Regions from separate parts of the Leclercia sp. G3L genome, predicted to be linked through region 1. Evidence: predicted binding sites of a transcription regulator. Region 1 holds the regulator's gene; each other region holds the start of a gene.
The links. Region 1 encodes PurR, which represses purine synthesis genes. Its sites were predicted from a motif close to CANGCAAACGTTTGCNTG; they were not measured.
Positions count from the first base shown of each region.

Region 2: a site for PurR is predicted at 1,374-1,391, ahead of pyrC (dihydroorotase). Genes of this name have one in related genera too.
Region 3: a site for PurR is predicted at 1,769-1,786, ahead of gcvT (glycine cleavage system aminomethyltransferase GcvT). Genes of this name have one in related genera too.
Region 4: a site for PurR is predicted at 1,555-1,572, ahead of LRS40_RS06855 (NCS2 family permease). Genes of this name have one in related genera too.

Region 1 is NZ_CP088265.1:3,944,301-3,947,425, forward strand. It holds gene LRS40_RS20375 (MFS transporter) at 1-462, opposite strand, end outside; gene LRS40_RS20380 (YnhF family membrane protein) at 627-716, opposite strand; gene purR (HTH-type transcriptional repressor PurR) at 1,012-2,037, shown strand; gene punR (DNA-binding transcriptional activator PunR) at 2,034-2,966, opposite strand; gene punC (purine nucleoside transporter PunC) at 3,082-3,125, shown strand, end outside.
Region 2 is NZ_CP088265.1:4,179,715-4,182,839, reverse strand. It holds gene dinI (DNA damage-inducible protein I) at 1-204, opposite strand, end outside; gene pyrC (dihydroorotase) at 279-1,325, opposite strand; gene LRS40_RS21605 (lipoprotein) at 1,437-1,997, opposite strand; gene mdtH (multidrug efflux MFS transporter MdtH) at 2,103-3,125, opposite strand, start outside.
Region 3 is NZ_CP088265.1:2,012,263-2,015,387, forward strand. It holds gene ubiH (2-octaprenyl-6-methoxyphenyl hydroxylase) at 1-109, shown strand, start outside; gene ubiI (FAD-dependent 2-octaprenylphenol hydroxylase) at 122-1,324, shown strand; gene gcvT (glycine cleavage system aminomethyltransferase GcvT) at 1,876-2,970, shown strand; gene gcvH (glycine cleavage system protein GcvH) at 2,994-3,125, shown strand, end outside.
Region 4 is NZ_CP088265.1:1,149,783-1,152,907, reverse strand. It holds gene LRS40_RS06865 (esterase family protein) at 1-798, shown strand, start outside; gene yieH (6-phosphogluconate phosphatase) at 839-1,504, opposite strand; gene LRS40_RS06855 (NCS2 family permease) at 1,673-3,007, shown strand; gene LRS40_RS06850 (NADPH-dependent FMN reductase) at 3,049-3,125, opposite strand, start outside.

The DNA of each region.
Region 1 (3,125 bases):
TTCGCCCATCCAGGTTGCGGCCGGCACCCCACCGATATTGGCGATGGTGAGGCCCATAAACATGGTGGCGACAGCGCTGGCCTGCTTATGCTTCGGCACCACGCTGGCGGCGACTACCGACCCGAGGCCAAAGAAGGCGCCGTGGTTCAGGCTGGTCAGAATACGCGACAGCATCAGGGTGGTGTAATCCGGCGAGAGCGCCGACAGGACGTTACCGACGGTAAAGATCGCCATCAGGAAGATCAGCGCATTGCGACGCCCGCGATGGGACAGCAACAGGGTCATCAGCGGCGCACCCACCATCACGCCGATGGCGTAGGCGCTGATCAGCATGCCCGCAGCGGGAATAGAGACATCTACCCCCCGGGCAATAACCGGTAGCAGGCCCATCGGGGAAAATTCGGTTGTGCCGATACCAAAGGCGCCAATGGCCAGGGCCAGCAGCGGAAAATTGATTCTCATACTTCAACTCCAGACACCGTGTCGTCAGGCGACACAGAACAATGAAGGCGAAAGCATGACACCAATCACAAAAAATGAGAAGTTAACAATTTGGCAAAAGATTTTTGCAGGGCGCGTAACAATCAGCGGAAGGAACGAGGGAGAGCTGACCTCTCCCGCATCAATCAGTGCAGTGCCGCCGTCAGACCGCTGGCAACAATCAGACTCAGAACAATAATGGTGGTAATCAGCGAAAACTTAAGATCGGTACTCATCAATTTTTCTCCTTTTAATCACCCTATTAAGAGTGAGCCTGCTCATTTTTACACAGTTCAGGGTAAAAATCTTGCTGGATTTAGATTGATATCGGTTTTTGCTCTTCCCCTTTTGGCCAAGATAAGACAAAATTCCACGCTAAATTTATTAGCGTACCGGCCATTGACCCCCTCCTGACGTCCTGTGTCGTTTTCCCGGCGTACCGCAATTCAAATTGCGCAATTAGGGCGAGTGAAGGCAAACGTTTACCTATTGGTTTTTCAGGAGCTTAGATATGGTCTGGAGTGACATCTGATGGCAACAATTAAAGACGTGGCGAAACGCGCAAACGTTTCCACTACAACCGTATCACATGTTATTAACAAAACCCGCTTTGTTGCGGAAGAGACCCGCAACAACGTCTGGGCGGCCATTAAAGAGCTGCACTACTCTCCCAGCGCCGTGGCCCGCAGTCTGAAGGTGAATCACACCAAATCGATCGGCCTGCTGGCGACCAGCAGCGAAGCGCCCTATTTCGCAGAAATTATTGAAGCAGTAGAGAAGAACTGCTTCCAGAAAGGCTACACCCTGATCCTCGGCAACGCCTGGAACAGCCTCGAAAAACAGCGGGCCTATCTGTCGATGATGGCGCAGAAGCGCGTCGACGGTCTGCTGGTGATGTGTTCCGAATACCCGGAATCCCTGCTCACCATGCTGGAAGAGTACCGCAATATTCCAATGGTAGTGATGGACTGGGGCGAAGCGAAGGCCGACTTTACCGACTCGGTAATCGATAACGCCTTCGAAGGCGGCTACATGGCCGGTCGTTATCTGATTGAACGCGGCCACCGTGAAATCGGCGTGATCCCCGGAGCGCTGGAGCGCAACACCGGGGCCGGGCGTCTGGCGGGCTTTATGAAAGCGATGGAAGAGGCGTTAATCACGGTGCCGGAAAACTGGATCGTGCAGGGCGACTTTGAGCCGGAGTCCGGCTACCGCGCCATGCAGCAGATCCTCTCCCAGAGCCCGCGTCCGACCGCCATCTTCTGCGGCGGGGATATTATGGCAATGGGTGCACTCTGTGCCGCCGATGAGATGGGCCTGCGCGTCCCGCAGGACGTTTCGCTGATCGGGTATGATAACGTGCGCAACGCCCGCTTCTTTACCCCGGCGCTGACCACCATTCACCAGCCGAAAGATTCGCTGGGTGAGACCGCCTTCAACATGCTGCTGGACCGCATCGTCAACAAGCGTGAAGAGTCCCAGTCCATTGAGGTGCATCCGCGCCTGATTGAACGCCGTTCCGTCGCGGACGGACCGTTCCGCGACTACCGCCGTTAATCCTCTCCGGGAGTCAGTACCTCTGGCTCCCGCAGCCACTCCCGGTTCATCGTTTCACTGTCTCCCAGATAATCCAGCAGCCAGGCCAGGGCCGGTGACATATCGTTTTGTTGCCAGGTCAGGCAGCACGCCGCATCCGGGAAGGGATTTTCCAGCGACAGCGCCACCCATTTGCCGCTGTCGATCCACGGACGGGCAAAGTGCACCGGCACCATCCCCACGCACAGCCCGGCCGAGAGGCAGGTGGCTGACGATTCCCAGTCCGGGGTGACGATCCGCCGCTGGTTATCCAGCAGCCAGGTGATGCGTTTCGGCAGCGAGCGGGAAGTGTCTTCGCGCACCAGCGAGGGCCAGTTGCGCAGGGTATCATCGCTGAGCGGCCCTTCCATGGCGGCCAGCGGATGATGGCTGGCGACCACGCAGATCCAGCTCAGCGTACCCATATCGCGAAACGCATAGCGCCCCCCGACCGGGATCGCCTGGGTGGCGCCGATCGCCATTTCCACCCTGCCGTCCGCCAGCGCGTCCCAGACGCCGTTAAAGACCTCCTGGGACACCCGCAGCTCGACGTCCGAAAAGTGGCGGTAAAAATCGACAATCATCTGTCGGGTACGCTCGGGGCGGACGATATTGTCCACCGCAATGGAGATATGTCCGCGCCAGCCGTTGGCAATCTGCTGGCACTGTTCGCGGGTGATCTGCATTTTTTTGATAACAGACCGTCCCTCTTTCAGAAACCACATCCCGGCAGGGGTAAGCTCCACGTCACGGTGACGCCGCTCAAACAGCGGCACCGCCAGCCACTCTTCCAGTTGACGCACGGTGTAGCTGATGGCGGACGGAACGCGATGCAACTCCTGCGCGGCTCCGCTGAAGCTGCCGTTACGGGCGACGGCATCCACCACTTCAAGAGAATATTCTGACCACATTTTCTGCCTGCAAAATTTTTGAATGCAACCGCCAAATATTAGCGTTTCACAAGCGGGTTTGCACTCCCTACACTCAGCGGCTACCCAAACCTGCGCCCAAACGGAGAATAGAACAATGACACCCGGGAAAGGATTTTTAGTCTGGCTCGGCGGCTTAAG
Region 2 (3,125 bases), 240 kb from region 1:
CTGTAAAATTTCGCTGATGCGCGCTTTATCTTCTTTAGCGCCACCGATGACCGACAGATTGTTTGACCCGGCATAACGCACGGTGACAGCACCTTCGCGTTCGGGGAAGGAGTCATTTATACGGCGGGATAATTCACCCGCCAGCGCATCCAGCGCGCCGGCAGGCAAAGCAGTTGTTCTGGCAATGGTCACTTCGATACGCATAGTTGCCCCCTGTGTAATATACTGGTTATTTATACAGTTATATTATTGAACTTACAACAGGGGGCCAACAATTTTTAGCGTTTTACCGTCCAGTGCACGGTTTCACCCGCGAGGAACGGGATCAGGGTGTCATCCGTCAGCGCAATAGAATCCACCACGCTGCTCTCTTCGCGTACCAGTTCAACGAAGGTTTCATTGACCGGCAGGCCGTAGAAGCGAGGGCCGTTCAGGGAGCAGAAGGCCTCAAAGTGCTGCAGGGCGTTCATCTCGTCAAACACCTGGGCATAGCTGGCCAGCGCCGTAGGGGCGTTAAAGCAGCCTGCACAGCCGCAGCTGGCCTCTTTGCGATGACGGGCGTGCGGGGCGGAGTCGGTGCCGAGGAAGGCGCGCTCAAAGCCGCTGGCGACCAGTTCACGCAGCGCCTGCTGGTGGATATTGCGTTTGAGGATGGGCAGGCAGTAGAGGTGAGGGCGCACGCCGCCCACCAGCATGTGGTTGCGGTTGAACATCAGGTGCTGAGGGGTGATGGTGGCAGCCAGAAGCTCGTTGCCATCGCGCACGTACTCGGCTGCATCTTTGGTGGTGATGTGCTCAAACACCACTTTCAGACCCGGCAGGCGCTGACGCAGCGGCTCCATCACGGTGTCGATGAAGCGCGCTTCACGGTCGAAGATATCGATCTCGGCATGGGTCACTTCGCCATGCACCAGCAGCGGCATCCCCAGTTTCTCCATACGCTCCAGCACCGGCATAATGGCATCAATGCTGGTCACGCCGTGGCTGGAGTTAGTGGTGGCGTTGGCCGGGTAGAGTTTGGCGGCAGTAAAGACCCCTTCGTTAAAGCCGCGTTCAATCTCATTAGGATCGAGCGTGTCGGTCAGATAACAGGTCATCAGCGGGGTAAAATCGTGACCGGCAGGCACGGCGTCAAGAATGCGCTGGCGATAGGCAATCGCCGCATCGACCGTGGTGACGGGCGGCACCAGGTTTGGCATAACAATCGCGCGGCCATAGATTTCACTGGTATAAGGCACGACGGTATTCAGCATATCGCCATCGCGAAGATGGATATGCCAGTCGTCTGGGCGGCGAATTTTCAAAACCTGGGATGGTGCAGTCATGGATAGGCTCCGGCTGAGTGAGATGATTTTTGCCGGACACAAAGGATAGGGGGAAACGTTTTCGTTTGCACTCTTTTCCGCAAAAAAAAGGGCGCCGGAGCGCCCTGGAGGTTAATCGACGAAGGGGATAACAATCTCACCCGGCTTCACTTCGATGCCTTTAGCGTATTTTTTCGCCAGCGCTTCACCCTTGCTGTTATCTTCGCTCAGGATGTAGGCCGGCTGATGATTAAAGTAATTCTGCAGTGACTGGTTCAGGTAGGGCATCAGGGTTTGCAGAACCGGCTTCATCTTGTCCGGCGACACCACGGCGTCGGTGATCTCCATCTGCTGCAGATAGATGGCGCCCTGATCTTTATTGAAGACCGGCAGCGCTTTTAATTTCAGTTTGATATTGGCTTTCTGGCTACCGAACAGCGAGTTCATGTCCAGGCTGGCATCCCCGGAGAGCATCACTTTATTCGGCTCCTCGCGGCCAATCTGGCTGGCAAGGTTGCTCAGGACAATATGCGCATCCGCCACGCCCGGAACGCCAATATCTTTCGCAAAGTTATTGCGCTTTTGCAGTGCCTGGTTGATCTCCTGTTCACTGACGGTGTACTGGGTGAGCTGATTACAACCAACCAGCAGGCCGCTGACGATCAACGCAGTGGCAATAACGATCTTCTTCATGGTTTTCCTCGACATAATGTCAGCGCTTCAATCCTGACGCGCCAGTATGTCAGGGGAGAGTGAGTCAGACCAGCAGAAAAAACTGATATCCGTCTGCGGTATCGATCAGGCGCCAGGCTCCAGCATGCCGGGCACGCGGCGTTTATGGCTGAACTGCCAGCCCAGCGCAAAGAAGGTGATCACGCCGATTAAGGCCAGCATCACCCACGGCAGCTCAGGCTGGTGGAAGGCTTTTCCGGCATCGAACAACCAGCCGCCCCCGGCATACCCCAGCGCACCGCCAATCGCCAGCCCGAGTCGGCTGAAACCCATATAGCTGCCCCGCGCACGCGGGTCGGCCAGCTCGGCGCTCAGGGTTTCGCGGGCCGGTTCGGCAATAATCGAGCCGATATAGAAAGTGCAGATCAGCATAAACAGCTGCTGCAGAGAACTCACCATCCCGATGGGCAGCATGCTCAGGGACATCAGCAGCAGGCCCGCCATCAGGCGGTGCTCGAGGCGGAATCGTTTCTCGCTCCAGCGGGCAATGGGGTAGAGCAGGGTCAGGGAGAGACAGGCCTCAATGGCGTACATCCATTTGACCGCCGCCGGGGAGCCCGCCACATCGTTAACCATGATCGGCAGCATCAGCATCACCTGCACTCCCAGCATGTAATAGCCCGCCAGGGTCAGCACATAGGTGATAAAGCGTTTATCGCGCCAGACCCGATCCAGCCCCTCACGCACCGGCGCTTTGACGGTGGAGAGTTTCCAGGCGGGCAGCAGCCAGGCGTTGAAGGCCGCGCAGAGGATAAACAGCACCGCGCCCGTGGCGCAGACCAGACGAAAATCATACTGTAGCAGCCAGCTGCCCAGCAGCGCGCCCACCACCGCCCCGGCGCTGTCCTGCATCATTAGCAGGGAGAAAAAACGTCCGCGATGCTGAGGGCGGATCAGTTTGACCACTAAGGCCGTGCGCGGTGGGTCGAACAGCGTGCCGCCAAGACCGGAGATAAAGCAGGAGACCCACAGCAGCCAGGGTTCATGGGCGATCGCCATGGTGGCAAACCCCGCCGCCCGCAGCAGCATACCGGTGACGATCATCGGTTTAGCGCCGAAGCGGTCGGCAATTGCGCCGCCAAACACCCC
Region 3 (3,125 bases), 1.9 Mb from region 1:
CTGGGCGCCGCTGGTTGCAGGGCGTAACCTGGGGTTGATGGCGATGGAATTATTCATTCCGGCACGCGATGTGCTGGCGCAGAGGACTCTCGGTTGGGTCGCTCGCTAAGGAGTAAACAAAGTGCAGAATGTTGATGTTGCCATTGTCGGTGGCGGAATGGTAGGACTGGCGCTGGCCTGCGGTTTGCAGGGCAGCGGTCTGCGCGTGGCGGTACTGGAGCAGAAACAACCTGAGCCTGTCGCTTCCGATGCGCCGCCAGAACTCCGGGTCTCGGCGATTAATGCCGCCAGTGAAAAGCTGCTGACCCGCATCGGCGTCTGGTCAGAAATTGTCGCCCAGCGTGCGAGCTGCTACCACGGGATGGAAGTGTGGGATAAAGACAGCTTCGGGCATATCGCTTTTGATGATGAGAGCATGGGCTACAGCCATCTCGGCCATATCATCGAAAATGCGGTGATTCACCATGCGCTGTGGCAGAAAGCGCAGCAGTGTAGCGACGTCACGCTGATTGCCCCCGCGCAGCTGCAGCAGGTGGCCTGGGGCGAAAACGACGCCTTTATCACCCTGCAAAGCGGCGACATGCTGACCGCGCGCCTGGTGGTGGGGGCCGATGGGGCAAACTCCTGGCTGCGCAACAAAGCCGACATTCCGCTGACGTACTGGGACTACCGCCATCATGCGCTGGTCGCCACCATCCGCACTGCGGAGCCGCATCAGGCCGTGGCCCGACAGATTTTCCATAACGATGGCATCCTCGCCTTCCTGCCGCTCAGCGATCCGCATCTCTGCTCGATTGTCTGGTCGCTTTCCCCCGAGAAGGCCCAGCAGATGCAGGAGGCGTCCGCCGACGAGTTCAATCAGGCCCTGTGCGTGGCCTTTGATAACCGGCTGGGGCTCTGCACCGTCGAAAGCGAGCGTCAGGTATTCCCGTTAACCGGTCGCTATGCGCGCCAGTTTGCGGCGCATCGTCTGGCGCTGGTGGGCGACGCGGCGCACACCATCCATCCGCTGGCCGGGCAGGGGGTGAATCTGGGCTTTATGGACGCCGCCGAGCTGGTAAATGAATTGCGTCGTCTGCATCGTGACGGCAAAGATATCGGGCAGCATCTTTATCTGCGCCGATACGAACGCAGCCGTAAGCACAGTGCCGCCATGATGCTGGCGGGCATGCAGGGGTTCCGCGAACTCTTTGCCGGTGCCAACCCGGCGAAAAAACTGCTGCGCGATCTCGGCCTGAAGCTGGCTGATACCCTCCCGGGAGTGAAACCGCAACTCCTGCGTCAGGCGATGGGGCTTAACGATCTCCCGGACTGGCTCCGTTAAAATACACTGCATCCTTCAAGCTGCCTCTGCGTTGGCTGCGTCTGCTCACCCCAGTCACTTACTTATGTAAGCTCCTGGGGACTCTCAGACTTGCCGCCTTGATGCAACTTGAATGACTTTGTGTATTGACCCCCGTCACACTTTATTCTGTCGGCCTGTGGGTCGGCAGAATTCCCTCGTTTGAAATAATCTAATTTCACCGACTTTTTCGCATTAGATTAACTAATCTGGCTGTTTTTATGTTACGGAAATTTCGCGCATTTTTCCGCAGTAAATATCATCCTGTGCTAAATCCCATCTTATCTACTTTGCTTTTGTGCGGAACGATTCGCATTTTTATAGTGAATAACTCTGTACGCTTTGCTGGCATTTTTGACCATAAGCTAATGTGATGGCCCATTCTGCCTTATGGTTAACCACCGTTTTCGGTGGTAAGTTCAGGTAAAAGAGAACGTTTGCGTCGGCGTCCGGGAGCGATGCCGATGCCGGGTTTTATGGTGGATTTTTCAGCATAAAACGCAAGACAGCCCAGCTTATTCAACGAGGAAAAGATGGCTCAACAGACGCCTTTATACGAACAACACACCTTATGCGGTGCGCGCATGGTCGATTTCCACGGCTGGATGATGCCGCTGCATTATGGTTCGCAGATTGATGAGCATCATGCGGTGCGCACCGATGCCGGTATGTTCGACGTCTCGCATATGACCATTGTCGATCTGCACGGTAGCCGCACCCGGGAGTTTCTGCGTTATCTGCTGGCAAACGACGTGGCGAAACTCACGAAGCCCGGCAAAGCGCTCTATTCCGGCATGCTGAATGCCTCTGGCGGCGTGATTGACGACCTGATTGTGTATTACCTCACCGAAGATTTCTTCCGCCTCGTTGTTAACTCCGCCACCCGTGAAAAAGACCTCGCCTGGATCACCCAGCACGCTGAACCTTACGCCATCGACATCACCGTGCGTGATGACCTGTCGCTGATTGCGGTGCAGGGGCCGAACGCGCAGGCGAAAGCCGCGTCCCTGTTCACTGATGAGCAGCGCCAGGCCACCGACGGCATGAAGCCGTTCTTTGGCGTGCAGGCGGGCGATCTGTTTGTCGCCACCACCGGCTATACCGGTGAAGCGGGCTATGAAATTGCGATGCCAAACGAAAAAGCGGCCGATTTCTGGCGTGCGCTGGTGGAAGCGGGCGTTAAGCCGGCAGGTCTGGGCGCGCGCGATACGCTGCGTCTGGAAGCCGGGATGAACTTGTACGGCCAGGAGATGGACGAAGGCGTCTCTCCGCTGGCAGCCAACATGGGCTGGACCATTGCGTGGGAACCGGCCGATCGCGACTTTATCGGTCGTGAAGTGCTGGAACAGCAGCGTGAGAAGGGCACCGAACAGCTGGTTGGCCTGGTCATGACCGAGAAGGGCGTGCTGCGCGGCGAGCTGCCGGTGCGTTTCACCGATGCCAATGGCAACCACTGCGAAGGCATTATCACCAGCGGCACCTTCTCCCCGACGCTGGGTTACAGTATTGCTCTGGCACGGGTGCCGGCGGGTATTGGCGAGACTGCCGTGGTGCAGATCCGCAACCGCGAAATGCCGGTCCGCGTGACCAAACCGATTTTTGTTCGCGCCGGTAAGCCGGTCGCCTAATTATTTTTATCAGGAGAAATTCAATGAGCAATGTGCCAGCAGAACTGAAATACAGCAAAGAACACGAGTGGCTGCGCAAAGAAGCCGACGGCACTTACACCGTCGGGATCACCGAACATGCTCAGGAGCTGTTAGGTGACATGGTCTTCGTGGAT
Region 4 (3,125 bases), 2.0 Mb from region 1:
ATGGTGCTGGTGCCGGGCAGTATTCTGGACGTTAACCCGGTCCCGCACGGCGATCTTATTACCCTGACCTATCATTCGGCGGCGCTAAAGTCGGAGCGTCAGCTGTTCGTCTGGACGCCGCCGGGCTACAGCGGACAGGGGAAACCGCTGCCGGTACTCTACTTCTATCACGGCTTTGGTGATACGGGACGTTCGGCTATCGATCAGGGGCGCATCGCGCAGATTATGGATAACCTGCTCGCGGCCGGAAAGATTGCCCCGATGCTGGTGGTGGTGCCGGATACCGAAACCGACGCCGCCGGCATTGTGCCTGAAACCTTCGTGCCGAACGAGCGACGCAAAGCCTTCTATCCGTTGAATGCCCAGGCTGCCGATCGGGAGCTGATGAACGACATCATACCGCTCATAAGCCAGCGGTTTAATGTGCGTGATGATGCCGAAGGACGTGCGCTGGCGGGGTTGTCCCAGGGCGGCTATCAGGCGCTGGTCTCCGGGATGAACCATCTTGAACGCTTTGGCTGGCTGGCCACCTTTAGCGGCGTCACTACTACCAGCGTACCGGATGCGGGCGTCAGCGCGCGGCTCAACGATCCGCAGGCCATCAATAAGCAGCTACGCAATTTCACCGTTGTGGTAGGTGAAAAAGATGCCGTGACGGGCAAGGATATCGCCGGGCTGAAGCAGGAGCTTGAGAAACGCCAGATTAAGTTCGACTATCACGAATATCCGGGTCTGAATCATGAGATGGATGTCTGGCGACCGGCCTATGCGGACTTCGTCCAGAAACTGTTTAAATAGCAAAAAGCCGTAAAGCGAGTCGCTTTACGGCTTATCAGGCTTAGCGGGTGATATTCCAGCCGCGCGCTTTCCACAGTTCCGGCAGCTGGGCCAGGTCGGTAAAGGTCGTCACCTTCGGATGGTCCAGCGGTGGGTTGTGCGGATCGGCGCAGAAGTAGAATACCTCCATGCCTGCGGCGATCCCCGCCTGCGCACCCGCGCTGGAGTCGTCCACCAGAATGCAGTTCTCCACGTTGACGTTCATCGCCTTCGCGGCATGGAACATCATGGCCGGATCGGGTTTCCAGCGCTGGATATCGTAGCCGCTGTACAGTTTTTCCGGGAAATGGTGCAGCATCTGCAGCTTGCCAAGAGAGTGCTGCATTTTGCTCACCGGGCCGTTAGAGACCACACACATCGGCACCGCCATTGAATCCAGCAGGGTGCTGGCACCATTGATCGCTTCCAGTTCGGAGTCGAAGAGGCGTGCGACCTCGGCGCGGTAAACAGGCTCCAGATCCGCTTTCGCGAGGCTGACGCCGTGTTCGGCGTTAATGATGTCGATGATTTCGTAGAGCTTCACGCCCTTAAAGCGTTTAAACGTCTCTTCGAGATCGAGCGTGATACCAAATTCCTGGAACATGGTGACATACGCCCGGGAACAGATGACCTCACTGTCGACCAGCGTACCATCGCAGTCGAAAAATACTGCATCAATCTGAGACATGCATTTCCCTTTCTTAACAAGTTTAACGTTTACGTGCTGCATAACGTTGAGACGCAATCGTTGCCGTATAAGCAAATTCAATGAAAAAAAGTGCCTCTCAACCGCCCCTATTGTCGCATTTTGGTATAGGATAGCGACGAATTTTCCCTCCTTGTTCGGAAATAGATGATGAGTCAACAACACACTACCCAGTCTTCTGGCACGGGTTTGCTTGAGCGCGTGTTTAAACTGCGCGAACACGGCACGACGGCACGCACCGAAGTGATCGCCGGTTTCACCACCTTCCTGACGATGGTCTATATCGTTTTTGTGAACCCGCAAATTCTGGGCGTTGCTGGCATGGATACCAGTGCCGTCTTCGTTACTACCTGCCTTATCGCCGCCTTCGGCAGCATCCTGATGGGGCTGTTCGCTAACCTGCCGGTTGCGCTGGCACCGGCGATGGGTCTGAACGCCTTCTTCGCCTTTGTGGTGGTCCAGGCGATGGGCCTGCCGTGGCAGGTGGGGATGGGCGCTATCTTCTGGGGTGCCGTCGGTCTGCTGATCCTGACCATTTTCCGCGTGCGTTACTGGATGATTGCCAATATCCCGGTCAGCCTGCGCGTGGGCATCACCAGCGGAATCGGCCTGTTCATCGGCATGATGGGGCTGAAAAACGCTGGTGTGATCGTGGCAAACCCGGAAACTCTGGTCAGCATCGGTAAACTGACCTCCCACAGCGTGCTGCTGGGCGTGCTGGGCTTCTTCATCATCGCGATTCTGGCCTCCCGCAACATCCACGCGGCGGTGCTGGTTTCCATTATCGTTACTACCCTGCTGGGCTGGATGCTGGGCGACGTGCACTACAGCGGCATCGTCTCTGCGCCGCCGAGCGTGACCACCGTGATTGGCCACGTCGATCTGGCGGGCTCGCTGAACCTGGGTCTGGCCGGGGTGATCTTCTCCTTTATGCTGGTGAACCTGTTTGACTCCTCCGGGACGCTGATTGGCGTGACCGACAAAGCCGGTCTGGCGGATGAGAAGGGCAAATTCCCGCGCATGAAGCAGGCGCTGTTCGTGGACAGTATCTCTTCCGTCACTGGCTCCTTTATCGGGACCTCGTCCGTGACCGCCTATATCGAATCTTCTTCCGGGGTGTCGGTCGGTGGCCGTACCGGTCTGACCGCGGTAGTGGTTGGCCTGCTGTTCCTGCTGGTGATCTTCCTTTCACCGCTGGCGGGCATGGTACCGCCGTATGCCGCCGCCGGTGCGCTGATCTACGTGGGCGTGCTGATGACCTCCAGCCTGTCGCGCGTGAAGTGGGACGACCTGACCGAAGCGGTTCCGGCGTTTATTACCGCGGTGATGATGCCGTTCAGCTTCTCTATTACCGAAGGGATTGCGCTGGGCTTTATCTCTTACTGCGTGATGAAGGCGGGCACCGGACGCTGGCGTGAAATCAGCCCATGCGTGATGGTCGTTGCGCTGCTGTTCGTGCTGAAGATTGCGTTTATTGATGCCTGATAAACAGAAAGCCCCCTCCCTGTGGGAGGGGGTCGGACTGCTTACGCTTTAACCCGCTGAATATACTTCCCAAACGCGCTCAGCTGACCGGTCAGATGGTCCAGGGTGCTCTGATCAA